4 regions of the Buttiauxella sp. AC142 genome follow, and region 4 is predicted to be linked to each of the others. Evidence: predicted binding sites of a transcription regulator. Region 4 holds the regulator's gene; each other region holds the start of a gene.
What was found. Region 4 encodes CRP, which controls carbon source genes, mostly activating them, when cyclic AMP is high. Its sites were predicted from a motif close to ATGTGANNNNNNTCACAT; they were not measured.
Positions count from the first base shown of each region.

Region 1: the regulator CRP is predicted to act here: its motif matches at 3,710-3,727, upstream of adhE (bifunctional acetaldehyde-CoA/alcohol dehydrogenase).
Region 2: the regulator CRP is predicted to act here: its motif matches at 4,119-4,136, upstream of azuC (stress response protein AzuC).
Region 3: the regulator CRP is predicted to act here: its motif matches at 4,021-4,038, upstream of hpt (hypoxanthine phosphoribosyltransferase).

Region 1 is NZ_CEEDCH010000001.1:1,811,472-1,818,872, forward strand. Features, by position in the region: gene tdk (thymidine kinase) at 69-674, shown strand; gene adhE (bifunctional acetaldehyde-CoA/alcohol dehydrogenase) at 799-3,483, opposite strand; gene AC0IWZ_RS08295 (YchE family NAAT transporter) at 3,965-4,612, shown strand; gene oppA (oligopeptide ABC transporter substrate-binding protein OppA) at 5,376-7,010, shown strand; gene oppB (oligopeptide ABC transporter permease OppB) at 7,227-7,401, shown strand, end outside.
Region 2 is NZ_CEEDCH010000001.1:2,641,369-2,648,769, reverse strand. Features, by position in the region: gene yecR (YecR family lipoprotein) at 1-232, opposite strand, end outside; gene AC0IWZ_RS12290 (methyl-accepting chemotaxis protein) at 571-1,725, shown strand; gene AC0IWZ_RS12285 (RpiB/LacA/LacB family sugar-phosphate isomerase) at 1,887-2,525, shown strand; gene AC0IWZ_RS12280 (MFS transporter) at 2,584-4,002, opposite strand; gene azuC (stress response protein AzuC) at 4,219-4,302, shown strand; gene AC0IWZ_RS12270 (ABC transporter substrate-binding protein) at 4,504-6,096, shown strand; gene AC0IWZ_RS12265 (ABC transporter permease) at 6,256-7,209, shown strand; gene AC0IWZ_RS12260 (ABC transporter permease) at 7,214-7,401, shown strand, end outside.
Region 3 is NZ_CEEDCH010000001.1:622,599-629,999, forward strand. Features, by position in the region: gene cueO (multicopper oxidase CueO) at 1-1,496, shown strand, start outside; gene AC0IWZ_RS02815 (glucose/quinate/shikimate family membrane-bound PQQ-dependent dehydrogenase) at 1,594-4,005, opposite strand; gene hpt (hypoxanthine phosphoribosyltransferase) at 4,166-4,702, shown strand; gene can (carbonate dehydratase) at 4,755-5,435, opposite strand; gene AC0IWZ_RS02830 (ABC transporter ATP-binding protein) at 5,557-6,483, shown strand; gene AC0IWZ_RS02835 (ABC transporter permease) at 6,480-7,250, shown strand; gene AC0IWZ_RS02840 (PTS sugar transporter subunit IIA domain-containing protein) at 7,368-7,401, shown strand, end outside.
Region 4 is NZ_CEEDCH010000001.1:4,140,502-4,147,902, reverse strand. Features, by position in the region: gene AC0IWZ_RS19385 (putative adenosine monophosphate-protein transferase Fic) at 1-321, shown strand, start outside; gene pabA (aminodeoxychorismate synthase component 2) at 355-918, shown strand; gene argD (bifunctional acetylornithine/succinyldiaminopimelate transaminase) at 1,006-2,226, shown strand; gene AC0IWZ_RS19370 (YccS/YhfK family putative transporter) at 2,234-4,318, opposite strand; gene crp (cAMP-activated global transcriptional regulator CRP) at 4,509-5,141, opposite strand; gene AC0IWZ_RS19360 (OsmC family protein) at 5,456-5,860, shown strand; gene AC0IWZ_RS19355 (phosphoribulokinase) at 5,890-6,762, opposite strand; gene AC0IWZ_RS19350 (YheU family protein) at 6,835-7,053, opposite strand; gene AC0IWZ_RS19345 (hydrolase) at 7,055-7,401, opposite strand, start outside.

The DNA of each region.
Region 1 (7,401 bases), 2.3 Mb from region 4:
ACTCTGTAACGGCTTATGATATAATCCGTGTTAATAATATTTACATTTTAACTCAGGCTAGCTGACCAATGGCGCAACTCTACTTTTACTATTCCGCAATGAATGCGGGGAAATCCACTGCATTACTGCAATCTTCATACAACTATCAAGAGCGCGGAATGCGCACGCTGGTGTATACCGCAGAAATTGACAATCGATTTGGTTCTGGAAAGGTGAGTTCTCGTATTGGATTGTCGTCGCCTGCAAAGCTCTACAATGCTTCAACTCAATTGTTCAATGAAATACGAGATGAGCATCAACGTAATGCCGTGAATTGTGTCCTGGTGGACGAATGCCAGTTCCTGACGCGAGATCAAGTATTAGCTTTATCAGATGTCGTAGATGACCTTGATATTCCCGTGCTGTGTTATGGATTACGCACTGACTTCCAGGGTGAACTATTTGGCGGGAGCCAATATTTATTGGCATGGTCAGATAAGCTGGTGGAATTAAAAACCATTTGTTTCTGTGGCCGCAAGGCGAGCATGGTGTTGCGACTTGATCACGAAGGTCGCCCGTATAACCAGGGCGAACAGGTAGTTATCGGTGGTAATGAACGCTATGTATCGGTATGCCGCAAGCATTACAAAGAAGCGCTGCAAAAAGGCTCCCTACAAGGCATTCAGGGCGCTTAAAAAACTAAATGAAGGGAAAGGGAAGGCTTTCCCCTTGAAGGCTGTATAACGCTTTACAGTGTGATTTTGAAAGATGCAGATATAAAAAAACCCGCCGAGGCGGGTTTTTTATTAGCGATAACAATTAAGCGGTTTTCTTCGCTTTCTTGTCAGCTTTAGCGGCAGGAGCTGCTGTTTTAGCCTGTGCTGCTTCGTTGCCTTCTTCGGAGAATTCACGACCGTAGAAGGTATCCATCAGAATTTGTTTCAGCTCAGAGATCAGTGGGTAACGTGGGTTAGCACCGGTACACTGGTCATCGAACGCATCTTCAGACAGTTTGTCAACGTGAGCCAGGAAGTCAGCTTCCTGAACGCCAGCTTCGCGGATGGACTTAGGAATACCCAGTTCAGCCTTGATGCTGTCAAGCCATGCCAGCAGTTTCTCAATCTTAGCCGCAGTACGGTCGCCCGGTGCGCTCAGACCCAGATGGTCTGCGATTTCAGCATAACGACGACGCGCTTGTGGGCGGTCATACTGGCTGAATGCAGTCTGCTTAGTTGGGTTGTCGTTCGCGTTATAACGGATAACGTTGGAGATCAACAGGGCGTTCGCCAGACCGTGAGGAATGTGGAACTGAGAACCCAGTTTGTGAGCCATTGAGTGACACACACCCAGGAAGGCGTTCGCAAACGCGATACCCGCGATGGTCGCAGCGTTGTGTACACGCTCACGAGCAACTGGGTTTTTAGAGCCTTCGTTGTAAGATGCTGGCAGGTTTTCTTTCAGCAGTTTCAGCGCTTGCAGAGCCTGACCGTCAGAGAACTCGCTCGCCAGAACAGAAACGTAAGCTTCCAGTGCGTGAGTTACGGCATCAAGACCACCGAATGCACACAGGGACTTAGGCATGTCCATTACCAGGTTGGCATCAACAATCGCCATGTCTGGAGTCAGAGCGTAGTCAGCCAGTGGGTATTTCTGGCCAGTTGCATCATCAGTTACAACTGCAAACGGAGTCACTTCTGAACCCGTACCGGAAGTGGTGGTAACCGCGATCATTTTCGCTTTTACGCCCATTTTCGGGAACTTGTAGATACGCTTACGGATGTCCATGAAGCGCAGAGCCAGTTCTTCGAAGTGAGTTTCTGGGTGCTCGTACATAACCCACATGATTTTCGCAGCATCCATTGGTGAACCGCCGCCCAGCGCGATGATCACGTCTGGTTTGAAGGAGTTCGCCAGTTCTGCACCTTTACGTACCACGGTCAGAGTTGGGTCAGCTTCTACTTCGAAGAAGACTTCAGTTTCAACGCCAGCTGCTTTCAGAACAGAAGTGATCTGGTCCGCATAGCCGTTGTTGAACAGGAAACGGTCGGTAACGATCATCGCACGTTTGTGACCATCAGTAATCACTTCGTCCAGCGCGATTGGCAGAGAGCCACGGCGGAAGTAGATAGATTTCGGAAGTTTATGCCACAACATGTTCTCAGCTCGCTTAGCAACGGTTTTCTTGTTGATCAGGTGCTTAGGACCCACGTTCTCAGAGATGGAGTTACCACCCCATGAACCACAACCCAGAGTCAGGGAAGGCGCGAGTTTAAAGTTGTACAGGTCACCGATACCACCCTGTGAAGCAGGGGTGTTGATCAGGATACGTGCAGTTTTCATTTTGTCGCCGAAGTGCTTAACGCGCTCTGGCTGGTTGTCCTGGTCGGTGTACAGGCAAGAGGTGTGGCCGATGCCGCCCATCTCAACCAGTTTCTCAGCTTTAACAACTGCATCTTCGAAGCTCTTAGCACGGTACATAGCCAGAGTTGGAGACAGTTTTTCGTGAGCAAATGGCTCAGATTCGTCAACAACGCTAACTTCACCAATCAGAATCTTGGTGTCAGCCGGTACTGTAAAGCCTGCCAGTTCAGCAATTTTGGTTGCTGGCTGACCAACGATAGCTGCGTTCAGCGCGCCGTTTTTCAGGATGATGTCCTGAACAGCTTTCAGCTCTTTGCCCTGCAGCATGTAGCCGCCGTGGGATGCAAAACGTTCGCGCACTGCGTTATAAGCAGAGTCAACAACGATAACTGATTGCTCGGAAGCACAGATTACGCCGTTATCAAAGGTTTTAGACATCAGGATAGAAGCAACAACACGTTTGATGTCGGCAGTTTCGTCAACAACAACTGGAGTGTTACCTGCGCCTACGCCGATGGCTGGTTTACCGGAGCTGTATGCAGCCTTAACCATGCCTGGGCCACCAGTAGCCAGAATCATGTTGATATCTGGGTGGTGCATCAGAGCGTTAGACAGTTCGACAGATGGCTGGTCAATCCAACCAATCAGATCTTTAGGAGCACCCGCAGCGATTGCAGCTTGCAGAACGATGTCTGCGGCTTTATTGGTCGCGTCTTTTGCACGTGGGTGTGGAGAGAAGATGATCGCGTTACGAGTCTTCAAGCTGATCAGAGACTTAAAGATAGCCGTTGAAGTTGGGTTAGTCGTCGGAACGATACCGCAGATGATACCGATTGGCTCAGCGATGGTGATAGTACCGAAGGTCTGGTCTTCACTCAGAACACCACAGGTCTTTTCATCTTTATAGGCGTTGTAGATATACTCTGAAGCAAAGTGGTTTTTGATCACTTTATCTTCAACGATACCCATGCCAGATTCGGCAACGGCTAGTTTCGCGAGAGGGATTCGAGCATCTGCGGCAGCCAGAGCGGCGGCGCGGAAGATTTTATCAACTTGCTCTTGAGTAAAGTTGGCATATTCACGCTGGGCTTTCTTGACGCGCTCTACAAGTGCGTTAAGTTCAGCGACATTAGTTACAGCCATAATGCTCTCCTGATAATGTTTAAACTCTTTTAGTAAATGAGCTGCTCGAGACGACAGTATAGTCAGCGGGCAACAGCTTGCGTAAAACCACGAGCCACGACTATCCAAAAACTTCCCAAAACGACCTGCTGATTTACTAAAAGAGCCTTATCGAAAAAACCTATTCATGGTCTGAATTATACGCTCTTCAGATGTATCCAAGAGTACTCACTTCTGAGTAGGTTTTTTGTGATGTAAATCACATTATCCTAAGGCTGACTCCATTCAGCACGCCAGAATCAGGTTACTGATAAATCTTTAAAATTTTAGTCACAGCTAAGACAAAACAAACTACCATATTTTCAACAAGCGGGTAACATTATTGATTAATATCGCATTTGCTTCTAAAAGTAGTTATCTATGCTACGAAAGGGCGTAGCGCCAGCAACTGTTTTCCATTACATTACGCCGGCCTTTGCTACGTTCATTTGCGGAGTTTTTAGTGGCTCAATCCTTGTTTGATTTGCCTACCTATTTTAAGTTCTTTATTGGCTTGTTCGCGCTGGTAAACCCGGTGGGGATTATTCCCGTCTTTATTAGCATGACCAGCTACCAAACCGCGGTAGCGAGGAATAAAACCAACCTTACTGCAAATCTGTCAGTAGCTATCATCTTATGGACGTCATTGTTCCTCGGTGACGGCATTCTTCAGTTATTCGGTATATCAATAGATTCTTTCCGTATTGCCGGTGGGATTCTGGTCGTGACTATTGCGATGTCGATGATTAGCGGTAAGCTCGGGGAAGATAAACAGAACAAACAAGAGAAGTCAGAAAGTGCTATTCGCGAAAGCGTAGGTGTTGTTCCCCTGGCACTACCACTAATGGCCGGCCCTGGTGCAATCAGTTCTACCATTGTCTGGGGAACGCGCTACCATAGCTGGAATTATTTAATCGGTTTTACGATTGCTATTGCACTATTTGCTTTCTGTTGTTGGTTGGTTTTCCGCCTTGCGCCATGGTTAGTACGTCTGCTGGGGCAAACGGGCATTAACGTCATCACCCGTATTATGGGGTTGTTATTGATGGCTTTGGGGATTGAATTTATTGTCACCGGTCTGAAAACTATCTTCCCCGGATTGCTAAGTTAGTTCTGCTGAATCTGATATATGAAAAAGCAGAATAACCATTCTGCTTTTTTCTTGTTAACTTCCCACCAAAACTCATCTGTTAAGAACAATCCCGCATCGTTTATTTTAAAAATCAATCATAAGAAAATGCTTTGGAAACGGGGTATTAGCCGCCTTGATTTTCTTCCGTTGTACATAAAATTCACAATCGCATCGTTATTTCACTCACACTACACAATGATACTTGCTGCGGCTTTATTGAGATGATATTAGTTAATCAAGCTCTCTTGTAGATGAATGTGCTAAAAAACAACCAATTGTTAATTTATTGTGAATTGCCTTATGGTGCCAAAAACCTGAAAAGCATCTGCACGCGATCACGCTACTATCTCTTTTATTTTTAATCAGTTAGCCAGAGAAAGTGCGCCGATATGGCACATCTACAAATGTGATGCTGACTAGATAAAAGAGAAATGCTTAACAAATTTGCAAATTGTATTGGCGGGCATCAGGCGCTTTTGATACTTTCCGGGCAACACAATTATCTGAAAAATGTTTCATTTACAGATGACTCATCAATATCAACCTGAGAACAGGGTAGGTTGATTAAGAATCGACGGAGCAGGGTGCCAATAAGAGCATCCCCCAAATAAAGTCGGTGATAGCAAGTAACACAGAAGAACAACCTGGCAGTTGCATAACGCTCTTGCACTGTTAAGGAACCCCCAGAGGGGAAGAGGCTGGCTTTCGGGTCGGTAATTATAATGAGTGGAGTATCAACACAATGTCCATCATCACAAAAAAAAGTCTGGTAGCAGCAAGCATTTTATCCGCGCTTATCGTAGGCAATGTGGCCATGGCGGCCGAAGTTCCTGCAGGTGTTCAACTGTCAGAAAAGCAAACGTTGATTCGAAACAACGGTGCTGAACCACAGTCTCTGGACCCAAATAAAATTGAAGGTGTTCCTGAGTCAAACGTGAGTCGTGACCTGTTTGAAGGTTTATTAATTACTTCTCCAAAAGACGGCCACCCAATTCCGGGCGTAGCAGAGTCCTGGGATAATAAAGATTTTAAAGTCTGGACCTTCCATCTGCGTAAAGATGCGAAATGGTCTAACGGCGAACCTGTTACCGCGCAAGATTTCGTCTATAGCTGGCAGCGTCTGGTTGATCCAAACACCGCTTCGCCATACGCAAGCTACCCGCAATACGGCCATATCGTAAACGTTGATGCCATCATCGACGGCAAAATGAAACCAAGTGAACTGGGCGTAAAAGCCATTGACGACCACACTCTGGAAGTCACTCTGAGCGAGCCTGTTCCTTACTTCTACAAACTTCTGGTCAACCCGGCGATGTCCCCGGTGAATAAAACCGCCATCGAGAAGTTTGGTGAGAAGTGGACCCAACCTGCAAACATCGTAAGCAACGGCGCTTACAAACTGAAAGACTGGGTGGTTAACGAACGCATTGTCATGGAGCGTAATACTAATTATTGGGATAACGCGAAAACTGTTATTTCACAAATTACTTATCTGCCAATCTCTTCCGAAGTGACGGATGTGAACCGCTACCGTAGCGGCGAGATTGACATGACCTATAACAACCTGCCAATCGAACTGTTCCAGAAGCTGAAAAAAGAAATTCCAGCTGAAGTTCACGTTGACCCGTATCTGTGTACTTACTATTACGAAATCAACAACCAGAAAGCTCCGTTCAATGATGCGCGCGTGCGTACCGCTCTGAAACTGGGCCTGGATCGCGACATCATCGTTAATAAAGTGAAAGCGCAGGGCGACCTGCCAGCTTATGGCTACACGCCTCCTTACGCTGACGGTGCAAAACTGACTAAGCCTGAGTGGTTCTCCTGGACTCAGGAAAAACGCAACGAAGAAGCGAAGAAATTGCTGGCTGAAGCGGGCTACACCAAAGATAAACCGCTGACCTTCGATTTGCTGTACAACACCTCAGATCTGCACAAGAAACTGGCTATCGCTGCCGCATCTATCTGGCAGAAAAACCTCGGTGTGAACGTTAAGCTGGTAAACCAGGAGTGGAAAACCTTCCTTGATACCCGTCACCAGGGCAACTACAACGTTGCGCGTGCTGGCTGGTGTGCGGATTACAACGAACCGACTTCCTTCCTGAACACGATGCTTTCAACAAGCTCAATGAACACCGCGCATTATAAGAGCCCAGCGTTTGACGCGATCATGGCGGAATCGCTGAAAGCAACTGATGATGCGCAACGTGCTGCTGCATACGATAAAGCGGAACAGCAATTGGGCAAAGATTCTGCAATCGTTCCGGTTTATTACTACGTGAATGCCCGTCTGGTGAAACCATGGGTTGGTGGTTATACCGGTAAAGACCCGATGGACAATATCTACACTAAAGATATGTATATCATCAAACATTAATGGCAATTCGTGGGGCAAGTTTTATCCCTCATACTTCACGCTGCAGATGCGTTAACTGCGCTCATTCACTCCAGTCACATAGTTTGTCTATGTTCCTGGGGATTCATGAGCTTGTCGCCTTCCTGCAACGTGAATTATTTAAGATAAAAGGGTAGAGCTTGCCCCATCGTGTCTTATTTTATCGCACTCTAAAGGCACAGCCAGAAGGTACGGGCAATGTTGAAATTTATTCTGCGTCGTTGTCTGGAAGCAATTCCGACACTCTTTATTCTTATAACAATTTCATTCTTCATGATGCGCCTTGCGCCGGGTAGTCCATTCACCAGCGAACGCGCACTGCCGCCGGAAGTGATGGCGAACATTGAAGCCAAATACCATTTAAACGATCCGA
Region 2 (7,401 bases), 1.5 Mb from region 4:
TTTTGATTGGCTCGCCATAAGGGAAAGCTGAAACATAGCCCCATTGTTGACACTGATGGCTGGCCGCTGATTGAGCAATGTAAGTATCTACTTTTCCGTTTTGTAAGGGAGCAAGATCGAAGCCCAGACGGACCACGCCAGCGACTTCGCTGCCTTTGACCGGTTGCGGTGTTTTATTGATGGTGCAACCGGTTAATAACACGGTGGCTAAAACTAAATAGACAATTTTCATCACGCTGATACCCGAGTATTTTTTATTATTTTAGCACGCAGAAAAATAGAAAATGAGCATCAGTATAAAGCGAGGTAATTTCATTTAAGGTGCGTCATTAAATAAGACCTAACGCAAATTAAAGCGAGAAGGCTAATTAATAGTAATCAACAGTAACATTAATGATTTGATTAAAAATTGATCATGGCGGGCATCAAGTTTGGCTGAATCGTGCCGACAATACAGATAATGCATGGTTTAACTTCAGTTTGTCATACAAAAACCGAATAGACGACGATGAAGCGATCTCAGCTGATGCAGGAAGTTAATTTCATTTTTTCACCGGGGAAATACATCACATGAATTTTATTCGCAATATCAAAATCCGCGTCATGGTGGTACTGATACTCATCTTCTCGACGGTTGCCTGGCTGGCTATTTCCGGCCTGGCATTGTGGTTTTTAAATGATCTTGAGCAAAACATTGCCCTGAATGCCGCACAAGCAAGATGGATAGATATTATTCAGTTCTTACTCGGGGCTTCTGTCGTGGCAAGCGTGATTATTACGCTGGTGACAGAACGTTACCTTTATCACTGCCTGGTGAAACCCGTCGAGAGCATTCGCGAGCATATGCATATTCTGGCGCGCGGCGAGCTGGAAACAGAATTACCGGATTTAGGCAGTAACTGTATCGGTCTGATGGTCTCGCCGATTCAAAAAATGCAATCCAACTGGGGAAAAGCCGTTTCCAATATTCGCACCAGTGCAAATACCATTCGAGGGAATGCCACTGAAGTTGCTGGTGTAAACGGCGAACTATCCACTCGTTCAGAACAGCTCGCCGCGGCTCTGGAAGAGACGACGGCCAGCATGGAGCAATTAAGCAGCACCGTTACACTCAATGCTGAAAATGCCAACCATGCGAGTCATCTTGCAAAAAACGCCACTCAAACCGCACGCAATGGCGGAGAGTCGGTGAAAAAAGTCATGACGACCATGGAAACCATCACCAGTAGTTCACACAAAATTGTCGATATCACCACGGTCATTAATAGTATTTCCTTCCAGACCAATATTCTGGCGCTCAACGCCGCCGTAGAAGCGGCGCGAGCGGGTGAGCAAGGACGGGGATTTGCGGTGGTGGCCAGTGAGGTTCGAAATCTCGCACAGCGCAGTGCTCTGGCGGCAAAAGAAATTGAAACGTTACTTAAAGAGTCCGTCGATAACATTTACACCGGTTCAGAGCAGGTGAAAAAGGCCGGCGAAGCAATGGGCGAAATCCTCGATGCTGTAATGCAAGTGAACAATATTATGGGCGATATTGCCAATGCCTCGGGGGAACAGAGCAAAGGCATAGGGCAAGTGGGGATTGCCGTTCGACAGATGGATGCGGTGACACAGCAAAACGTGAGTCTGGTGCACCAATCTGCGTTGTCGTCGGTTGATCTGGAGCAACAGGCGCACCAGCTAAACGACATTGTGGCGATGTTCCGCATCGCCAAATCGGCCTGATCTGGAGACTGAGCTATCATCAAAATGCAGAAGTGTGAGCACACCTTTATTTTTTGAAACAAAATTTCATTAAATTTGAAAGTATGTTTGCTAGATAGTATCGTTACTGCATACCAAGCTATTCACCGCGGGAAATCCCGTGACCCAATCAGGAGACGGAAATGAAAATAGCACTGATGATGGAAAACAGTCAGGCTGGAAAAAACGCCATCATTCTTAATGAGTTGAATGCGGTTGCTGCTGAAAAAGAGTACCCGGTTTACAACGTAGGCATGAGCGATGAGCAGGATCACCACCTGACTTACATCCACCTCGGTATTATGGCCAGCATTCTGTTGAACTCTAAAGCGGTTGATTTTGTCGTAACCGGTTGTGGCACTGGCCAGGGCGCAATGATGTCACTGAACATCCACCCAGGTGTGGTGTGTGGCTACTGCCTGGATCCAGCCGATGCGTTCCTGTTCTCTCAAATCAACAACGGTAATGCGCTGTCTCTGGCATTCGCGAAAGGGTTTGGCTGGGGTGCAGAACTGAACGTACGCTATATGTTCGAAAAAGCGTTCACAGGCCGTAAAGGCGAAGGCTACCCAATTGAGCGTAAAGAGCCGCAGGTTCGTAACGCCGGTATCCTGAACCAGGTTAAAGCCGCTGTTGTGAAAGAAAACTATCTGGATACGCTGCGTGCTATCGACCCAGAACTGGTGAAAACCGCTGTGTCTGGTGAGCGTTTCCAGCAGTGTTTCTTCGAGAATTGCCAGAACAAAGAAATTGAAGCATTCGTTCGCGAAATCCTTGCTTAATCATTTCTGAAAATACGTAAGGCCAGCTTCTGCTGGCCTTAATTTTTTGTACTTTCACTCACTGCTTTTTAGACACGCTACTTCCTGCATCACGGGGTAAACGCAGCAAATCAACCAGCCCAAGCAGGCAAATTAACGTGATCATCACAAACGAAATCTTGATTGAAAACCCAGGAATATGGGTAATATCCAGCCACTGACTGACTTTTTCCCCTAACCGAATTCCAATTGCGCCAAGCGTAATTCCCAACCCCACAGAAAGCTGCGTTGCCGTGCTGAATAACGTATTGGCATAACTCATTTGCGCGGATGGCACATCGGAAAAGGCGAGGGTGCTGATTCCGGTAAATTGCATTGAGCGGAACATACCGCCAAAAAACAGTATCGCCATCGTCAGCCATGCGGCGGTGTCAGGGGTGAGAAATGTACAAGCCAGCAAAGAAGCGACGTTCAGCAATCCATTAATTATCAGCAGCTTTTTAAAGCCTAACGCGCGTATCAACGGTGTGGTTGCCGGTTTCATCGCGAGGTTCCCGGCAAATACCGCTAAAACCAGTAAACCTGAATGGAACGCGTCCATCCCAAAGCCAACCTGAAACAGCAGCGGCAGCAAAAACGGCACAGCACTGATGGAGGTTCGGAACAGTGAACCGCCGTACATCGTCACGCCAAAAGTTTGTACCTTTAATGCTTCCAGGCGAATCATCGGGTGTTCTGCGCGTTTAAAATGCCTGAGCGAGAACCAAAGTGCCGCCGCACCCACCATGAGAATACTCACTGTTGGCAGCACATTGACTTGCGATTGTCCGAGCATTTCCAGCCCGTACACCAGGCTAATCATGGCAATGGCGGTACTGGCAAAACCAATGCTGTCAAACGGACGGCGGGAGTCATCATGGATATCAGGAATCAACCGCCATGCCAGTGCCATCGCGATTAATCCCAACGGCAGGTTGATATAGAAAATCCAGCGCCACGACGCATAACTGGTGATGAACCCCCCGAGCGGCGGGCCAATGATCGGAGCCACCAGCGCGGGCCACGTTAATGTGGCAATCGCGGTTATCAACAAATGCTTGGGAGTTGTGCGCAATACGGCAAGTCGCCCGACAGGCACCATCAACGCGCCGCCAACGCCCTGTAAAATACGCATGGCAACAAACTGCTCGAGCGTATTGGCGATGCCACACAGCACCGAGGCAAAGGTGAAAATACCCAGCGCGAGCGTGAATATTTTGCGTGCGCCGAACCGGTCAGCAATCCAGCCGCTGGCTGGAATCAACACCGCCAGCGTCAGCAAATAGGCGCTCATGCCGATGTTGAGATCGACGGCATCCACCCCAAATGTTTTTGCCATTTCGGGCAGCGCGGTAGCAATGACGGTTCCGTCGAGAAATTCCATGAAAAATGCGCCAGCAACCAACAGTGCCATACCTGAAATGCCACGTTTAGGTGCCGGAGAAGGGGAGTTAGTCATGAGTAAAACTCAAAATTAAAATAATGTTTTAAAAATTAATTGAGCCAATTAATCAGTTAAGTGTTGGATTTGCAAGCCATTTCATGTGACGGAGTTGTAAAATCCACAAGAAAAATGTGTGATGTGCATCACAAAACTATTGATTTGTGTGACGGATGTCATATTATTAGCCCCATAACGAGCAACATCTGCAAAACAAAAAAACTGGAGCACACAATGAAAATGCGCAAAATCCTGAAAAGCATGTTTGAACAATACTGCAAGACCTTTAAAGATGTACCGCCAGCTGGCATGTTCTGATTTGTCAGCCTGAAGAAAAACCTGCTGCGGCAGGTTTTTTTATGCCTGAAATCTGGCTTTTAATTGTCAGTTGCTCGCGTTATATCCACATTTGTTGCTTTAGCACTTTTTCGCATAACGTTATGCTTTTTACACTTATTTACATTGTGGGTATGGCTGGTGCACTATGCGGTCTCTAATTGAGACGGAGTCCGTGAATAAATGCGTAAACCCCTGTTGTTATCTGCGCTGTTTGCCTCTTTGGCCCTGGCCCTTTCTGGCTGTGACGATGCGAAAACCGAAACTGCGGCGAGTCCTGCCCCAGCAAAACAAGCAGCCCAGGATGGCGGCAATTTAATTGTTGGCGTAACCACCGGTGACCCGTTAGCCATGAACCCGTTGTACGCCAGCGACCGCACTACGCTGACGATTATGCAAGCGCTGTATGCGCCGCTTTATAGCTTCAACGGTGACAAAATTGAATGGGGCCTGGCTGAAAGCCTGACACCTTCAGAAGACAACCTCTCATACGTTTTAAAACTCAAACCGAATCTGAAGTGGCAGGATGGCAAAGCCATTACAGCTGATGACGTCGTCTTTACCTTCAACAAATTGCTGGATGAGAAGCAGCACAGTTTCTTCCGCAGCATGTTTGTTTATGGTGGCAAACCTATTCAGGTCAGCAAAATTGATGACCAGACCGTTAAATTCACGCTGCCACAGGTGAGCGCGGCGTTTGTCGGCACCCTGGTTCAAATTTACCCGATCCCGCAGCATGTATTTGCCAGCGAAAATGGCGACCTGGAAAAGAGCGCTAAAAACGATGCTCCCGTCGGTTCAGGTCCCTTTAAATTCAAAGAATATCGCGCCGGGCAATATTACGCGCTGACGCGTTTTGACGATTACTGGAACGGTAAACCAAAACTAGATGCCGTGACTTACCGTTTCGCTAAAGACAGCAACTCCGCCAATCTTGCGCTGCAAAATGGCGAAATCAACATGAAGATGATTGATCCGCAGGATGTCACTCGCCTGAAAACCACCGGGAAATTTGATTTCGTGATTTATCCGGAAGGGCGTCTGGCGTACATGACGTTTAACCAGAACATCGACAGCATGAAGAACAAGGCGCTACGTCAGGCCATTGCTTATGCCATCAATAAAGACGAACTGGTGCAGGCGGCATTTTCTTCGCTCGACTACGCGCAACCGGCTGCTTCTATTCTGACGCCAGATACGCTGTATCAAACCAACGATGTTGAACCCTATAAGTTCGATGCTGAAAAAGCCAAAGCGTTGCTTAAAGAAGCGGGCGCGCCTGCTAATCTGAAATTGCGTCTGGCTTATATCAACAGCAATAAAACCCAGGAAAGCATGGGGCTGTATATTCAACAGCAGCTGAAAAACGTCGGTATCGCGGTTGAGCTGATGCCACTCGATGCTAACGCGATGTCCCAACGCAGCCTGGATATGAAAAACACCGACTACGAGCTGAGTTTGGGTGGCTACATTATGGGGATGGAACCTGACGGTTATAAATCTCTGTATATGAGCAACGAAGCCTATAACTACGCGCATTATAAGAACCCGGAGTTCGATGCGTTGTGGAACCAGGGTGCGACCGAAACCGACAAAACGAAACGCGCTGAGATTTATAAACAAATCCAGCAGACCGTTGCTAACGACATGGCATGGTATCCGATTGCTTATACCAACGCGGTTGTTGCAGTAGATAAGCGTTTTGCCGGAACCAAAGAGGCAGAACCTAAGCCTGTTTACATGTTCCAGGACCTGTCAAAAATCTATCAACAATAATTAACTTTATCTTTAAGGGTTTCTCCTGAGAGACCCTTTTTGATGAAGGCATAATGGTGGATGACGCTGCGCTTATCCCCCCTACAAGGGCAATTCACTTTTTGTAGGTCGGATAAGCGTAGCGTCATCCGACATTGCTTGAGTCAATTTTGAGGCAGTATGAATAATGTTTTAGTTCGACGCCTGGCGCAATTAGTGCCGATGTTGTTCTTCATTTCGCTGGTGTCGTTTTTGCTGGTTAAACTAGCACCTGGAGACCCGGTTCAGGCCTATATCACGCCGCGTATGAACCCGGAGGATATCGAGCGTATCCGCCAGAGCCTCGGGCTTGATAAACCGCTATTTATGCAATATCTGCTATGGCTCAAAAATGTCCTGCATGGGGATTTAGGCTATTCGCTGATTTACCATCGTCCGGTATTAACCATGATTGCCGAGCGCATTCCGGCCACGCTTGGTTTAATGGGCGCATCGCTGATTATTGCGATGATACTGGCGATCCCATTGGGGTTACTGGCGGGAGCGTACAAGCACCGCTGGCTCGATCACTTCCTGAATATGTTTGCCTACATTGGTATTTCGGTGCCAATTTTCTGGTTTGGCATTTTGCTGATTACCGTATTTTCCGTTCAGTTGAACTGGCTGCCCAGCATGGGAATGCGCACCATCGGTGCGGAAGACTCCTGGTTGGATGTGGTGCGCCACGCCATTTTGCCGTGTATCGCCCTGAGTTTTTATAACCTCTCCACTTATGTGCGTTACATCCGCTCCAACACCATCACTCAATTATCGGCTGATTACGTGCAAACCCAGTTGGCGTATGGCGCCACGCGACGCTCAATCTTGTTCCGCCACGTGCTGAAAAACGTCCTCCTGCCGGTTATTACGTTGTTTGGTATTTCGTTTGGCGAGCTGGTGGTTGGGGCTTACGTAACAGAAAGCGTCTTCTCATGGCCGGGGATGGGTCTGTTAGGGATTCAGTCGATAACCTCGCTGGATTACCCACTGATCATGGCGATGATCATGCTTTCTTCGACGATGATTATCGTCGGTAATTTAGTGGCAGATTTGTTATATCGCGTGGCCGATCCGCGCATTAAGGCCTTGAGGTAAGACGATGAGTAGACGTTGGCAACAAGTTAAACACGGCCTGAAACGTAATCGTCCAGCTCAATTCTCATTACTGGTTCTGATCGTTTTCAGCATTGCGGCATTGCTGGCCGCACTCAGTCCTTTTGACCCCAATCAGATGTCGCTTACCGCAAGGTTGTTAGCGCCGGATGCGACGCACTGGTTCGGTACGGA
Region 3 (7,401 bases), 3.5 Mb from region 4:
GACCCGCATTACCGATCCCCGGAATTCTCGCCCCTGATGCAAAGAATAGCATCCGTTTAGCCGTGCAAGCGGGCAAAAGCACTTTTAATGGCAAGACGGCCACCACGTGGGGCTATAACGGCAATTTACTTGGGCCGGCTTTGCAACTGACGCAGGGCGAAGAAGTCACGGTCGAGATTAATAACCAACTTGCTGAAGAAACTACGGTTCACTGGCATGGATTGGAAGTTCCTGGTGATGTCGATGGTGGGCCACAAGGCGTGATCGCCGCTGGTGGCAAACGCACCGTGAAATTCACTCCGCAGCAACGTGCCGCCACTTGCTGGTTCCACCCGCATCAACATGGCAAAACTGGCCATCAGGTGGCTATGGGGCTGGCGGGGCTGGTGCTGATTGACGATCCTGAAAGCCGTGCGCTGCGTTTGCCAAAACAGTGGGGCATTGACGATGTGCCATTAATTATTCAGGACAAACGTTTTGCGGCTGACGGCCAAATTGACTACCAACTGGACGTAATGAGTGCTGCGGTCGGTTGGTTTGGCGATACGTTGCTGTGCAACGGCGCGGTGTATCCGCAACATGCTAACCCGCGCGGCTGGCTGCGTTTACGTCTGCTCAATGGCTGTAATGCCCGTTCTCTGAATATTGCCGCCAGCGACAATCGCCCACTGTATGTGATTGGCAGCGACGGTGGCTTACTGGCGGAGCCGGTAAAAGTGACCGAACTGCCAATGCTGATGGGCGAGCGTTTCGAAGTGCTGGTCGATACCCGCGACGGCAAAGCGTTCGATATCGTCACACTCCCGGTTAAACAAATGGGTATGACGGTTGCGCCGTTCGACAAACCGCAGCCTGTGGTGCGTATTCAACCGCTGATTATTGCCGCATCCGGCGATATGCCTGACAAGCTGGCTAACGTTCCCGCAATTCCTGCTACGGATGGTATTACCGAGCGTTGGTTACAGCTGATGATGGACCCGATGCTGGACATGATGGGGATGCAAGCGCTGATGGACAAATATGGCCAGCAGGCGATGGCGGGCATGAACATGGCAGGGCATGGCAGCATGATGGGCAATATGGACCACGGAAAGATGGACCATGGCAAAATGAATCATGGTGGTATGAATCACGGCCAGCAGGGCTTTGACTTCCATAATGCCAATAAGATTAACGGCAAAGCATTTGATATGAACACGCCTGCGTTTGCGGTCGAGAAAGGCAAGTACGAGAAATGGACGATTTCCGGTGAAGGCGACATGATGCTGCACCCGTTCCATATTCACGGCACGCAGTTCCGCATTCTGAGCGAAAATGGTAAGTCGGTTGAGGCTCACCGTCAGGGCTGGAAAGACACGGTTCGTGTGGAAGGCGGGCGTAGTGAAGTGTTAGTGCGCTTTGAACATGCGGCTGCGAAAGAGCAGGCCTATATGGCGCATTGCCATCTGCTGGAACATGAAGATACCGGCATGATGCTTGGGTTTACGGTGGCGTAGCGATTACGCCCTCACCCTAACCCTCTCCCACAGGAGAGGGAATTGGTTTCTCCTTCTCCAGGGGGAGAAGGACGGGATGAGGGCGTAACCCACTAAATTACTTCGCGTCCGGCAAAGCGTAAGCGACGATGTAATCGCCCATCTTCGTTCCAAACGAACCATGGCCGCCCGCAGAAATGACCACGTACTGTTTGCCATTCACTTCATAAGTCATCGGCGTTGCCTGTCCACCAGCTGGCAGACGTGCTTCCCACAGCTTGTCACCGTTGCTCATATTGTACGCACGCAGGTAGTTATCTGCGGTTGCGCCAATAAACAACACGTTCCCGGCGGTAGAAATTGGGCCGCCAAGCATCGGCATCCCCATTTTAAACGGCAGTGGGAGCGGTGAGCTGTCGCGAACAGTACCGATACGTTTCTTCCACACCACTTCGTTGGTTTTCAAATCTACCGCAGAAATGTAGCCCCATGCCGGTTGCTTACACGGCAAACCAAACGGAGAGAGGAACGGATTCAGCGTCACGCCATATGGTACGCCGTACTGTGGCTGGATGCCCGTTTCAGTGCCTGAACCCTTGGCATCTTTCGGCGGCTCCATCGGGTTGCCAGGGCCGCGAGGCATCAGCCTGGAAACAAACGGCAGCGCCATTGGGTTGGCAATCGCAACCTGACGATTCGGGTCAACCGAAATCCCACCCCATTCGAACATCCCCAGGTTACCTGGGAACACAAGTGTGCCTTGCTCAGACGGTGGTGTGAAAATGCCTTCATAGCGCAGCTTGTGGAAGATAATGCGGCAGACCATCTGGTCGTACAGCGTGGCACCCCACATATCCGCACCGCTCAGGTCTTTCTTCGGACGGAAACTCAAATCCGAGAACGGCTGAGTTGGCGTCACGTAATCGCCTTTTGCAGCACCTTGTGGCACTGGTTTTTCCGGAGCTGGAACCACCAGTTTGCCGTCACGGCGGTCGAGCACAAAAATATTACCGGTTTTCGCAGGCGCGTAGATAACCGGAACGGTTTCGCCTTTAACGGTAATATCCGCAAGCGTTGGCTGCGATGGCATGTCCATATCCCACAAGTCATGGTGAACTGTTTGATAAGACCAGGCCAGTTTGCCGGTGGTGGCGTTCAGCGCCAGAATGCTGCTGGCATAACGCTCCTGTTCCGGTGTGCGGTTCCCGCCCCAGATATCTGGCGTGGTAACACCCATCGGCAGGTACACCAAATCAAGCTTCGCGTCGTAGGCCGCAGGTGCCCAGGAGTTTGGCGAGTTAATGGTGAAGTGGTGTTCATCGCCCGGAACGGTATTCGGGTCTTTCGCACCCGGGTCGAATGCCCACAGCAGCTTGCCGCTGTTCACATCAAAGCCACGAATCACACCAGACGGCTCGCGCGTCGAGTAGTTATCCGTCACAGCACCTGCAATCACGATCACTTTATCGGTGATGATTGGCGGCGAAGTCGGCTCATACATACCCGGCGTGGTGACCGGCATGTTGGTTTGCAGATTCAGAATGCCTTTGTTAGCAAAGCTTTCGCACAGCTGACCGTTATCGGCATTAATCGCAAACAGGCGGCCATCATTCACCGGAAGAATGATTCGACGTGGGCAGTCTGAAACCAAATCCGGGCTTGAGTTAGCCGCTGTCGCTTCGTGATAAGAAACGCCACGGCAGGTCACGTGCTGGAACGAAGGGTTGGTATCCAGACGCGGATCGAACTTCCACTTCTGCTTACCGGTGGCGGCATCCAGTGCAAATAATTGCTGGTGCGCAGTACACAGGTACAGCGTGTCGCGGATTTTAATCGGGGTCACTTCGTTCGTGATTTCACCCGGATCGGTAGGGCGCTTCACATCACCGGTCTGGAAGGTCCACGCTTCTTTAAGCTCACCGACGTTTTTATCGTTGATCTGCTTTAAAGGGGAGTAGCGTTGGCCTTCCTGGTTGCGACCATACGCAGGCCAGTCGGCATCCGGAATGGTGGCGCTCGCCGCCGGAGGCGTTTGAGCATCAGCACTGAGCGTGCCGTTGATCTCTTGCGGGTCGTTAAATACCGCCCAGACCAGCCCAATCACGGTGATGACTAATACCGCGCCCAATGCCGGAGCCGCACCCGCTGATGGCTTAATCAGCTGACGGTACACAAACGGCAGCAGTAGCCACACGCCGAAGAAGAACAGAACGTCTAAACGCGGGGTTAATGCCCAGAAATCGAAACCGACTTCCCAGACAGACCACGCGACGGTGCAAAGCAGTAATACGGCATAAATCCAAAGTGCCAGAGCTTTACGTTGCCAAAGTAACCATGCGGTGATGAGCATCACCGCGCCTGCAATTGGGTAGTACCAGGACCCACCAATTGCCACTAACCATATCCCGCCAATTAATAAATACAGTCCGCTCAGTACCGCAAACAGGACTGTTAAGGTTGCGATGACTCGCGAACCACTGTTATTTGTTTTCACAATTATCACGCTCTTAAAAGTTTGATAGCAATTCATTATAGTTATTAACAAGTGTGATATTCATCACATAAATGGCTTTTTTACCAATTGGGCACGGGAATGGGTTTTGCTGTTATACTGCTGGCCTGAATATTTTGTGTTGGCTGATATTTGACCGACATCGAATGATTTATTTTTAAATCATATGGTTATAACTATGAAACATACTGTTGAAGTGATGATCCCCGAAGCGGAGATCAAAGCCCGTATCGCTGAACTGGGTCGTGAGATCACTGAACATTATCGTGATAGCGGTAGTGATATGGTGCTGGTTGGCCTGCTGCGTGGCTCATTTATGTTCATGGCGGATTTGTGCCGTGAAGTGCAAGTGCCCCACGAAGTCGATTTTATGACCGCATCGAGTTACGGCAGCGGCATGTCTACCACCCGTGATGTGAAAATCCTGAAAGACCTTGATGAGGATATTCGCGGTAAAGACGTGCTGATCGTCGAAGATATTATCGACTCCGGTAATACCTTGAGCAAAGTGCGTGAGATCCTGAGCCTGCGTGAGCCAAAATCACTGGCTATTTGTACGCTGCTGGATAAACCGGAACGCCGCGAAGTAGACGTGAACGTGGAGTGGGTTGGTTTCGCCATTCCTGACGAGTTCGTAGTGGGTTATGGTATTGATTACGCTCAGCGTTATCGCCATCTGCCGTACGTCGGCAAAGTGGTTCTGCTGGACGAATAAGTCGATAGCATCCATTAAAAAAGGGCCATTAAGGCCCTTTTTGCTATCTGACTTACTGCGAAGGTGTTCTATTCTTATGGCTGATATGGGAGTTTTGCAGGTTTGAAATCCCGCTGCGGTAACCTTGCTCCAGCGATTCACGGCTGGTAGCGGTGACTTCTAAATCGCGCAGGCGACCATCGTGAATACCGTAAGCCCAACCGTGAACTGTCACTTTTTGCCCGCGTTTCCACGCGGACTGCATAATGGTGGAATGACCGAGGTTATAAACCTGTTCCATCACATTCAGCTCGCAAAGTGTGTCCAGGCGCTGCTCCGGTGGGAGTTCTCCCAGCAGCGAGCTATGCTTGAACCAGATATCGCGAATGTGCAGCAACCAGTTGTTGATAAGCCCTAAGTCCGGGTTCTCAACCGCCGCTTGTACACCGCCACATCCGTAGTGACCGCAAATAATAATGTGTTCAACTTCAAGAACATCAACCGCATACTGCACAACGGAAAGGCAATTCAAGTCCGTATGAATAACCAGGTTTGCGACATTACGGTGAACAAACAACTCGCCAGGCTCAAGCCCGGTCAGACGCTCTGCGGGTACACGACTATCAGAACAGCCAATCCATAAGAAGCGAGGCTTTTGGGCTTGAGACAAACGTTCGAAAAAGCCCGGGTCTTCGTCCTCCATCAGTTTTGACCAGACCTGGTTATTGCTGATGAGGGTATCTATGTCTTTCATGGAAGTTAACAACCTGTAACGGAAGAAGTGCGTTGAGGTAATATAGGGCAACTGATAGTGCAACTGAAATAATTTTTAAACAGCTTAACTTTTTTGTACCGGACAAGGTAACCGTATATCCATGACAATTGCATTAGAACTGGAACAGTTAACGAAAACCTATCCCGGCGGTGTTCAGGCGCTGCGTGGCATAGATCTTCGTGTTGAAGCAGGTGATTTTTATGCGCTGCTGGGGCCCAATGGCGCAGGGAAATCCACCACCATCGGTATCATCAGTTCGCTGGTTAACAAAACTTCTGGCCGGGTTCGTGTGTTTGGTTACGACCTGGAAAAAGACGTGGTTAACGCTAAACGTCAGCTCGGACTGGTGCCACAAGAATTTAACTTCAACCCGTTTGAAACCGTGCAGCAAATTGTGGTGCATCAGGCGGGTTATTACGGCGTCGAACGTGCGGATGCCATCGCGCGTAGCGAAAAGTACCTGAAACAGCTCGATCTGTGGGAAAAACGCAACGAACGTGCGCGTATGTTATCCGGCGGCATGAAGCGCCGTTTGATGATTGCCCGCGCCTTAATGCACGAGCCAAAACTGCTGATCCTCGATGAGCCAACTGCGGGTGTTGATATCGAACTTCGCCGCTCGATGTGGGGCTTCCTGAAGGATCTGAATGATAAAGGCACCACCATAATTCTGACCACTCACTATCTTGAAGAAGCAGAAATGCTGTGCCGCAATATCGGTATTATTCAAAACGGCGAGCTGGTAGAAAACACCTCGATGAAGTCATTACTTTCAAAGCTGAAATCAGAAACGTTTATTCTCGATCTTGCGCCGAAAAGCCCGTTGCCAAAACTCGATGGCTACCAGTATCGCCTGGTGGACACCTCAACACTTGAAGTGGAAGTGCTGCGTGAGCAAGGGATTAATAGCGTATTCAGCCAGTTAAGCTCGCAGGGAGTTCAGGTGTTAAGTATGCGTAACAAAGCTAACCGTCTGGAAGAGTTGTTCGTCACGCTGGTTAACGGCCCGAAAGGAGGAAAGGCATGATGCATCTCTATTGGGTCGCGTTAAAAAGTATCTGGACCAAAGAAATTCACCGTTTTACGCGTATCTGGATTCAAACTTTAGTGCCGCCAGTTATCACCATGACGTTGTATTTTATTATCTTTGGTAATCTGATTGGCTCGCAGATCGGCTCCATGCATGGTTTCACCTACATGCAATTTATCGTGCCGGGTCTGATCATGATGGCGGTGATCACCAACTCTTATGCCAACGTGGCTTCTTCATTCTTTAGCGCCAAATTCCAGCGCAATATTGAAGAGTTGCTGGTGGCTCCGGTTCCAACGCATATTATCATCGCGGGCTACGTTGGCGGTGGTGTGGCGCGTGGCCTGTGTGTCGGCATTCTGGTGACGGCTGTTTCATTGTTCTTCGTGCCATTCCAGGTTCACTCGTGGCTGTTTGTCGCGTTGACGCTGTTACTGACCGCCATTTTGTTCTCGCTGGCCGGTTTGCTTAACGCCGTGTTTGCCAAAACCTTTGACGACATCAGCCTGATTCCCACCTTCGTGCTGACTCCGCTGACCTATTTAGGCGGCGTGTTCTACTCTCTTTCATTGCTGCCACCTTTCTGGAAAGCGCTGTCTCACCTTAACCCGGTGGTGTATATGATTAGCGGCTTCCGTTATGGTTTCCTCGGCATCAATGACGTGCCGCTGTTGTTTACCGTTGCGGTGCTGGTGGGCTTTATCCTGGCCTTCTACATTCTGTGCTGGTATCTGATTCAACGCGGTCGCGGCCTGCGCAGCTAACATCTATACCCCCCGAAATGGGGGGTTATCGAAGAATTTTCTTACTCAGTTTTGATTAGCATCAGGGAGCTTACTTTTCGCTCTGGCACACTTGCGCTCTGCGAAAAGGAGAACGCCATGTTAGGTTGGGTTATTGCCGGTCATGACTACT
Region 4 (7,401 bases):
ATCGAAAATGAAGGCAACGATCTGATGCAAGAAATGGAGGATGAGCATTATCTCGTCGGACTTACCAGAAATGAGTTCGTTCAGCGCCTGTCGCATTACTATTGTGAAATTAACGTCCTTCATCCGTTTTTTGTTGGCAGTGGTCGGGCACAGCGCGTTTTCTTCGAGCAGCTAGCGATTCACGCTGGTTACATCCTCGATTGGAAAGACGTATCGCCTGAAGCATGGGCAACGGCGAATCAGGCCGGGGCATTGGGTGATTTGACGCTGCTCAATGAGATTTTCACTAAAGTGGTGAGCGAAGCGCGCGAAAGCGAATAGAATAGCGCGGTTCTTTTTTACCCTGGAGCCGCGATGCTACTGCTTATCGACAACTACGACTCATTCACCTGGAACCTTTATCAGTACTTTTGCGAATTAGGTGCAGAAGTGGTGGTGAAACGTAACGATGAGCTGACCCTTTCTGATATCAGCGCGTTAGCCCCAGAAAAGTTGGTTATCTCGCCAGGCCCCTGCACGCCCACCGAAGCAGGGATTTCTCTTGCGGCGATTGCGCATTTCGCCGGACAGTTACCGATTCTCGGGGTATGTCTTGGTCACCAGGCGATTGCCCAGGCGTTTGGGGCGACCATTGTGCGTGCCGAAAAAGTGATGCATGGCAAAACATCCGCTATTACGCATAACAATTCTGGCGTATTCAACGGCCTGAATAATCCCCTTACCGTCACGCGCTATCACTCTTTGGTTATCGACCCCGCAACATTACCCGACTGCTTTGACGTGACCGCCTGGACGGATAAGCAAGAGATTATGGGGATCCGTCACCGCGAGCTTGAGCTGGAGGGTGTGCAGTTTCACCCGGAAAGTATTCTCAGTGAGCAGGGGCACCAGCTGTTAGCCAATTTCCTCAATCGTTGATTTTTTATTGCCAGATAATGATTTTTTATGCATATTTCATGATTATATTTTCATGTCTGTTCTTGCGTAAAAATGGGATGGCAATTAATGGCAAGCGAACAATCAGCAATTACCCGCGCTACTTTTGATGAAGTGATTTTGCCGATTTATGCACCGGCGGAGTTTATCCCGGTTAAAGGCAAAGGCAGTCGTGTTTGGGATCAACAAGGTAAAGAGTACGTTGATTTCGCCGGTGGGATTGCCGTCACGGCATTAGGTCACTGCCACCCGGCGTTAGTGGAAGCGTTAAAAAGTCAGGGCGAAACGCTATGGCATACCAGCAACGTTTTCACCAATGAACCCGCGTTGCGCCTGGGCCGCAAACTGATTGATGCTACTTTTGCTGAACGCGTACTGTTTATGAACTCTGGTACCGAAGCCAACGAAACCGCCTTCAAACTGGCACGGTACTACGCTTCTACGCGCCATAGTCCGTATAAAACCAAAATTATTGCCTTCCATAATGCCTTCCACGGTCGTTCGCTGTTTACCGTTTCTGTTGGCGGTCAGCCGAAGTATTCCGACGGCTTTGGCCCGAAGCCAGCCGATATTATTCATGTGCCGTTTAACGACTTGCATGCAGTGAAAGCGGTGATGGATGACCATACTTGTGCGGTCGTGGTCGAGCCGATTCAGGGCGAGGGCGGTGTAACGGCGGCAACCCCAGAATTCCTGCAAGGCTTGCGCGAGTTGTGCGATGAGCATAAAGCGTTGCTGGTATTCGATGAAGTGCAGTGCGGGATGGGGCGTATCGGCGAGTTGTTTGCGTACATGCATTACGGCGTGACGCCAGACATTCTGACCAGCGCGAAGGCACTCGGCGGTGGCTTCCCGGTCAGCGTCATGCTGACTACTCAGGAAATTGCTTCTGCGTTCCATGTTGGCACTCATGGTTCAACCTACGGCGGAAACCCGCTGGCATGTGCCGTTGCAGGTGCGGCGTTTGACATCATCAATACGCCTGAGGTTTTGAAAGGCGTTGCGACGAAACGCCAGCAGTTCGTTAAGCATTTGCAGCAAATCGACGAGCAATTCGACGTGTTCAGCGACATTCGTGGCATGGGCTTATTGATTGGCGCTGAGTTGAAACCTCACTACAAAGGCCGTGCCCGGGAGTTCCTGTACGCAGCGGCAGAAGCGGGCGTGATGGTCTTGAACGCGGGGCCAGACGTCATGCGTTTTGCTCCGGCGTTAATTGTTGAGGATGCTGATATCGAAGACGGTATGACGCGCTTTGCCAAAGCGGTCGCAAAAGTCGTTAACGCTTAATCGCCCGTCAATTTGAGCGGCGTAAGCGGCTCAGCCAGATACCGTGATGTGGCCGCTGACGCCATGCAACCGAAGAAATGGTATGCATGGTGCTGAGGTGGCCCAACACCCGCTGTAAATGTTGTTCCATGGTACTTAGCGGCCCGCTCGGAAGCCCTTCCAGCGGGTCGAGAATATTCGCATCATTGGTTTCCCCAGGCCCATCATATTGAAGCCGCTGCTGGCATCGTTGCAGCGCAATTTCACACGATTGCAAATAACGCTGGGCGAGATCCGGCGTCAACATGTTGTGCTCGCGGGCAAGTGTGGTCATCGCATTGATGTGTTCGACGATAAACTGGCTGTGCGTCACCCATAGTTTCATATCGGCAAGATAGTGCGAGTTAAATCCAGGTTCCTGCATCGCCTGGTTGAGCGAGTTGAATAAGGCATTGTGCGCCTGGTTGACCCTCATTCGCGAATACGCCAGCGGGGTGGGTTCCGGGTCGCTGCTCAGAATCAGGCGAATCGCATCCTGATCGCGCTCCAGAGCATCGTGGGCGTTCTGGCGCAGTAAACCACTTTGCCACTGTGGCCACAGCCACACCATGCCACCAAAGGCAATCAGGCAGCCGAGCAGCGTATCTATTAAGCGCGGAACGATGTACTGCTCGGCGCTGAGGGTGATGAGTTGCAGGGTGTAAACCGCCGTGACGGTAAAGCCAATTGTCGCCCAACCGTAACTCTTACGAATGAACAAATAGCTGACCAGCGTAATGATCAACATCGCGGCCAGCGCGATATCTTGCGGAAAGTGGAAGTGCAGCGCGATGCCCGCTATCGCTAAACCTGCAATGGTGCCTGCCGACCGGTGAAGAATTCTCACCCGGGTCGCGCCATAGCCGTTTTGCGTCACAAACATTACCGTCATCAAAATCCAGTAAGGTTTAGGCAGATGTAAAAACCCCCCCAAAATACTGGCGATGGTCAGCATTACACCTAATCTGGCGGCGTTACGCAGCGCGGCGGATTTCAAAGATAAATAGCTTTTCAGTGCTGCCCAAAGTGGCAAGCGACGCTGCCGGTCTTCCATCAAATCACGGATATACAACGGGCGCTGGGTGCGTAAAACACGGCCAATCCGACTGAAGTGATAATGGCAAAATTGCCCAACCGGGTTATCCGGATTTTGACGCGCGATTTTCTCAAGGGCATCAATCTGTTTATCCATCGTGAAACGCTGTGGGAACCGATGATAAAGAATGTCGTCAGCCAGCACGCGTAAACGCGCTGCAATGGTCTGCGCGTTCCAGCGAATCACGGCTTCAGCGTGACTTTTCTCAACCAGCTTTTGCACTTCGGCAGGTTGGTGGAGGCTGACGGAAATGTGTTCTTGTAAATCCAGAGCGACCTGAAACGCGCGCAGTAATCGCTTGTAGCCGTTTTGCTGATTCGCTGCCAGCATGTGTAATTGCTGGTAGCAAATAGTGATTAAATCAACGGCTTTTTGTTGACGCGCCAGCAGCGGAGGCAGCGCTTTTTCAGGGTCGGTATGCTGCGTTAGCATGCCATATTTGGCTTCGCAGTAATCCGCCAGTTGGCGATAGAGCAGGCTTAATGATTCGCGCAGTGGCTGCTCGCGCCACATCCAGAACCAAAACCAGTTAAACACGCCGTACCAAATTGTACCGCTGACATACAGCAGCATTGGCTTCCAGATGGGCATATTCCCCGCCATGCTGAGTGTAAAGATCGCGGCAATGAGTGAGGCGGGAAGCAGACGAGCGTGCAGGGAGCTGATTTCGGCTGTGACGCCCAGCAATAGCGCCATTACGGCCAATATCACCGGCAACGGCACTGAGGTATAAAGCAATAAAAGCTGCATGATCAAACTGCTGACGGCAAACAGGCTACCGCCGACGATCAGGCGTTTGAAGAAGCGTTTATGGGGAGTATCAAGTCCTGCAATGTTGCAGCAGGCAGGGACTAAAGAGAAAAGCAGGCCGGACTGGAGATTGCCAAAGAGCAAACCTACTGCCACCGGAAGGCACAGCACCAGCGTTTGCCGCAGTGCGTAGTTAACTTCAGGATGGTAGATCAGTCTTCGCCACATAAACCCTTCTTACTTAAAGCTGCAGCGGCGTTAGCTGCGTTCATTCACCCGAATCACTTACTTGAGTAAGCTCATCGGGATGAACTCACTTGCTGCCTTGCTGCAACTTCAATTAATCGGGTTTCGGATTTAGTTTTTTAGAGACAAAAAAGGCGTGTTATGAAGCAACACGCCATTTTTGAGACGGAGATTAACGAGTGCCGTAAACGACGATCGTTTTACCGTGAGCAGAGATCAGATTTTGATCTTCCAGCATTTTCAAGATACGACCAACGGTTTCGCGAGAGCAACCCACGATCTGACCGATTTCCTGACGGGTAATTTTTATCTGCATACCGTCCGGGTGGGTCATTGCATCAGGCTGTTTAGCCAGGTTCAGCAGTGTCTGCGCGATACGACCAGTCACATCCAGGAATGCCAGGTTACCCACTTTCTCAGATGTAACTTGCAGACGACTAGCCATCTGTGAAGACAGGCGCATCAGGATATCTGGATTGACCTGAATCAGCTGGCGGAATTTTTTATATGAAATTTCAGCCACTTCGCAGGCACTTTTAGCACGAACCCAAGCACTACGTTCCTGACCTTCTTCGAACAGCCCTAACTCGCCAATGAAATCGCCCTGATTCAGATAGGAGAGGATCATTTCCTTGCCCTCTTCATCTTTGATCAGAACAGCCACAGAACCCTTGACGATGTAATACAGCGTCTCAGCCTTTTCACCCTGGTGAATCAGTGTGCTCTTCGATGGATACTTATGAATGTGGCAATGGGACAAGAACCATTCGAGAGTCGGGTCTGTTTGCGGTTTGCCAAGCACCATGCGCGGTTATCCTCTGTTTTATAACTGGCTACCAACGACAGGACGCTAAACATCCTGTCTGGCGTTGCAAGTATTAGAATATTCCCCACCTTGGGGAGATGGCATGCAAGTCATTCTTGCTGCCTGTAATTAGTGATGTCCTCTGCATACATGCATAACGTCAATGTATCGATGTAGCATCTGGATTGTTTTAGCATAGCTTTTGACAAGTGTCTCCTATTGTCTCGTTTCAGCTTGACGCAGGTCGCCTTCCATTGCCAGATTTGCTGAATCTGCGTACTCTGAAAGACAATTTTTTCAACGGGAGAAGTAACATGCAAGCACGAGTGAAGTGGGTTGAAGGGTTAACCTTCCTTGGGGAGTCCGCTTCTGGACACCAGATTCTGATGGACGGTAATTCTGGCGATAAAGCACCCAGTCCGATGGAAATGGTTCTGATGTCCGCTGGTGGTTGTAGCGCAATCGACGTAGTTTCTATTTTGCAAAAAGGCCGCTACAACGTGACGGATTGTGAAGTGAAACTGACCTCTGAGCGCCGCGAAGAAGCCCCGCGTCTGTTCACACATATCAATCTGCATTTCATTGTGACAGGCAAAGAATTGAAAGATAATGCAGTTTCGCGTGCGGTAGACTTGTCTGCTGAGAAGTACTGTTCCGTTGCGTTGATGCTGGAAAAAGCCGTAAACATCACCCATAGCTACGAAGTGATTGAAAGCTAGAGTGAAGAAAAGGGCGGTGTTTAGCCGCCCTAATTATTGATATTTCTTCCTTCCGCCAGGCGCTTAACCAACGGCGTCATGATCAACTCCATTGCCAGTCCCATCTTGCCGCCCGGCACCACTAATGTATTGATGTGGGAAATAAATGAGCCTTGCAGCATGGCGAGCAAATACGGGAAGTCGATATCATCCAGACCGCGAAAATGAATCACGACAAAACTTTCATCTAATGACGGAATACCGCGTGCGGCAAACGGGTTAGAGGTATCTACCGTCGGTACGCGTTGGAAGTTGATGTGCGTGCGGGAAAACTGCGGCGTGATGTAGTTGATGTAATCGTCCATCGAACGCACGACGGAATCCATTACCGCTTCACGGGAATGACCGCGCTCGCTGGTGTCGCGCACCAGTTTTTGAATCCACTCCAGGTTTACAATCGGCACTACGCCAACCAGTAAATCGACGGCATTGGCGACGTCGTGCTGCGGGGTAACGACTCCGCCATGCAAGCCTTCATAAAACAAAACATCAGTCGGTTCTGGTAACGGCTGCCACGGAGTAAACGTGCCGGGAATCTGATTCCAGGGTACGGCTTCATCATAGGTATGAAGATATTTACGTGATTTACCCTGCCCGGTTTTGCCGTATTCAATAAACGTTTGTTCAAGCAAGCCAAAGTCGTTGGCTTCCGGCCCGAAGTAGCTGATATGACGGCCAAGGTCACGCGCTTTACGAATCGCCATATCCATTTCAGGACGGGTGAAACGATGGAAACTGTCGCCTTCAACTTCAGCTGCACGTAGGTTTAATTGCTGGAAGATTTTACGGAAGGCGATGCTGGTGGTGGTCGTTCCCGCGCCGCTGGAACCTGTTACGGCAATAACCGGATGTTTGGCTGACATAAGGCAACAACTCCATGGGTAGTAGCAAGTTTGGTTGGGTGAAGGCAGTTGTATTATGCAGTATAGGCAGGCTTAGCCGCGAAATTGCCCGCGAGCCATGATATTCACCGTTTCATGAAGTTCTGACCATACCAGTACCGCTTCACCACTTTGCAGTTGGCGCTTAACATCAGCCACCTTTTGCTCAAGTGAGCGCTCTTGTTCACCATAATCTGTGCCTTCTCGTAATACAAAGGATTCAATCAGATTATCAAGCGTTTCGGGAGGCAGGTCTTGCCAGGGAATCATCATATTACTGGTCCAAAAATTGAGACAGCCATTGCGGGATGCGTTGCTCAAGCCACATTTCAGGGCGGCGTAACGTCCCACCAACAAACCCAACATGCCCACCGTAGCGCGTAAGTTGGTATTCGATATTAGCAGGCAATATGGCTTTATCCGGGATCACATGATGATCCATAAACGGGTCATCTTTGGCGTGGATGATTAGCGTCCGGGTTTTGATTTGTGGCAGTAACGGCATCGCGCTGCATTGACGGTAGTAGTCGAGAGCATCAGCAAAGCCGTGAATTTTTGAAGTGATCAAATTGTCAAACTCACGCAGGCGGCGCATTCCTTTAAGCTGGCGCAGATCAACAG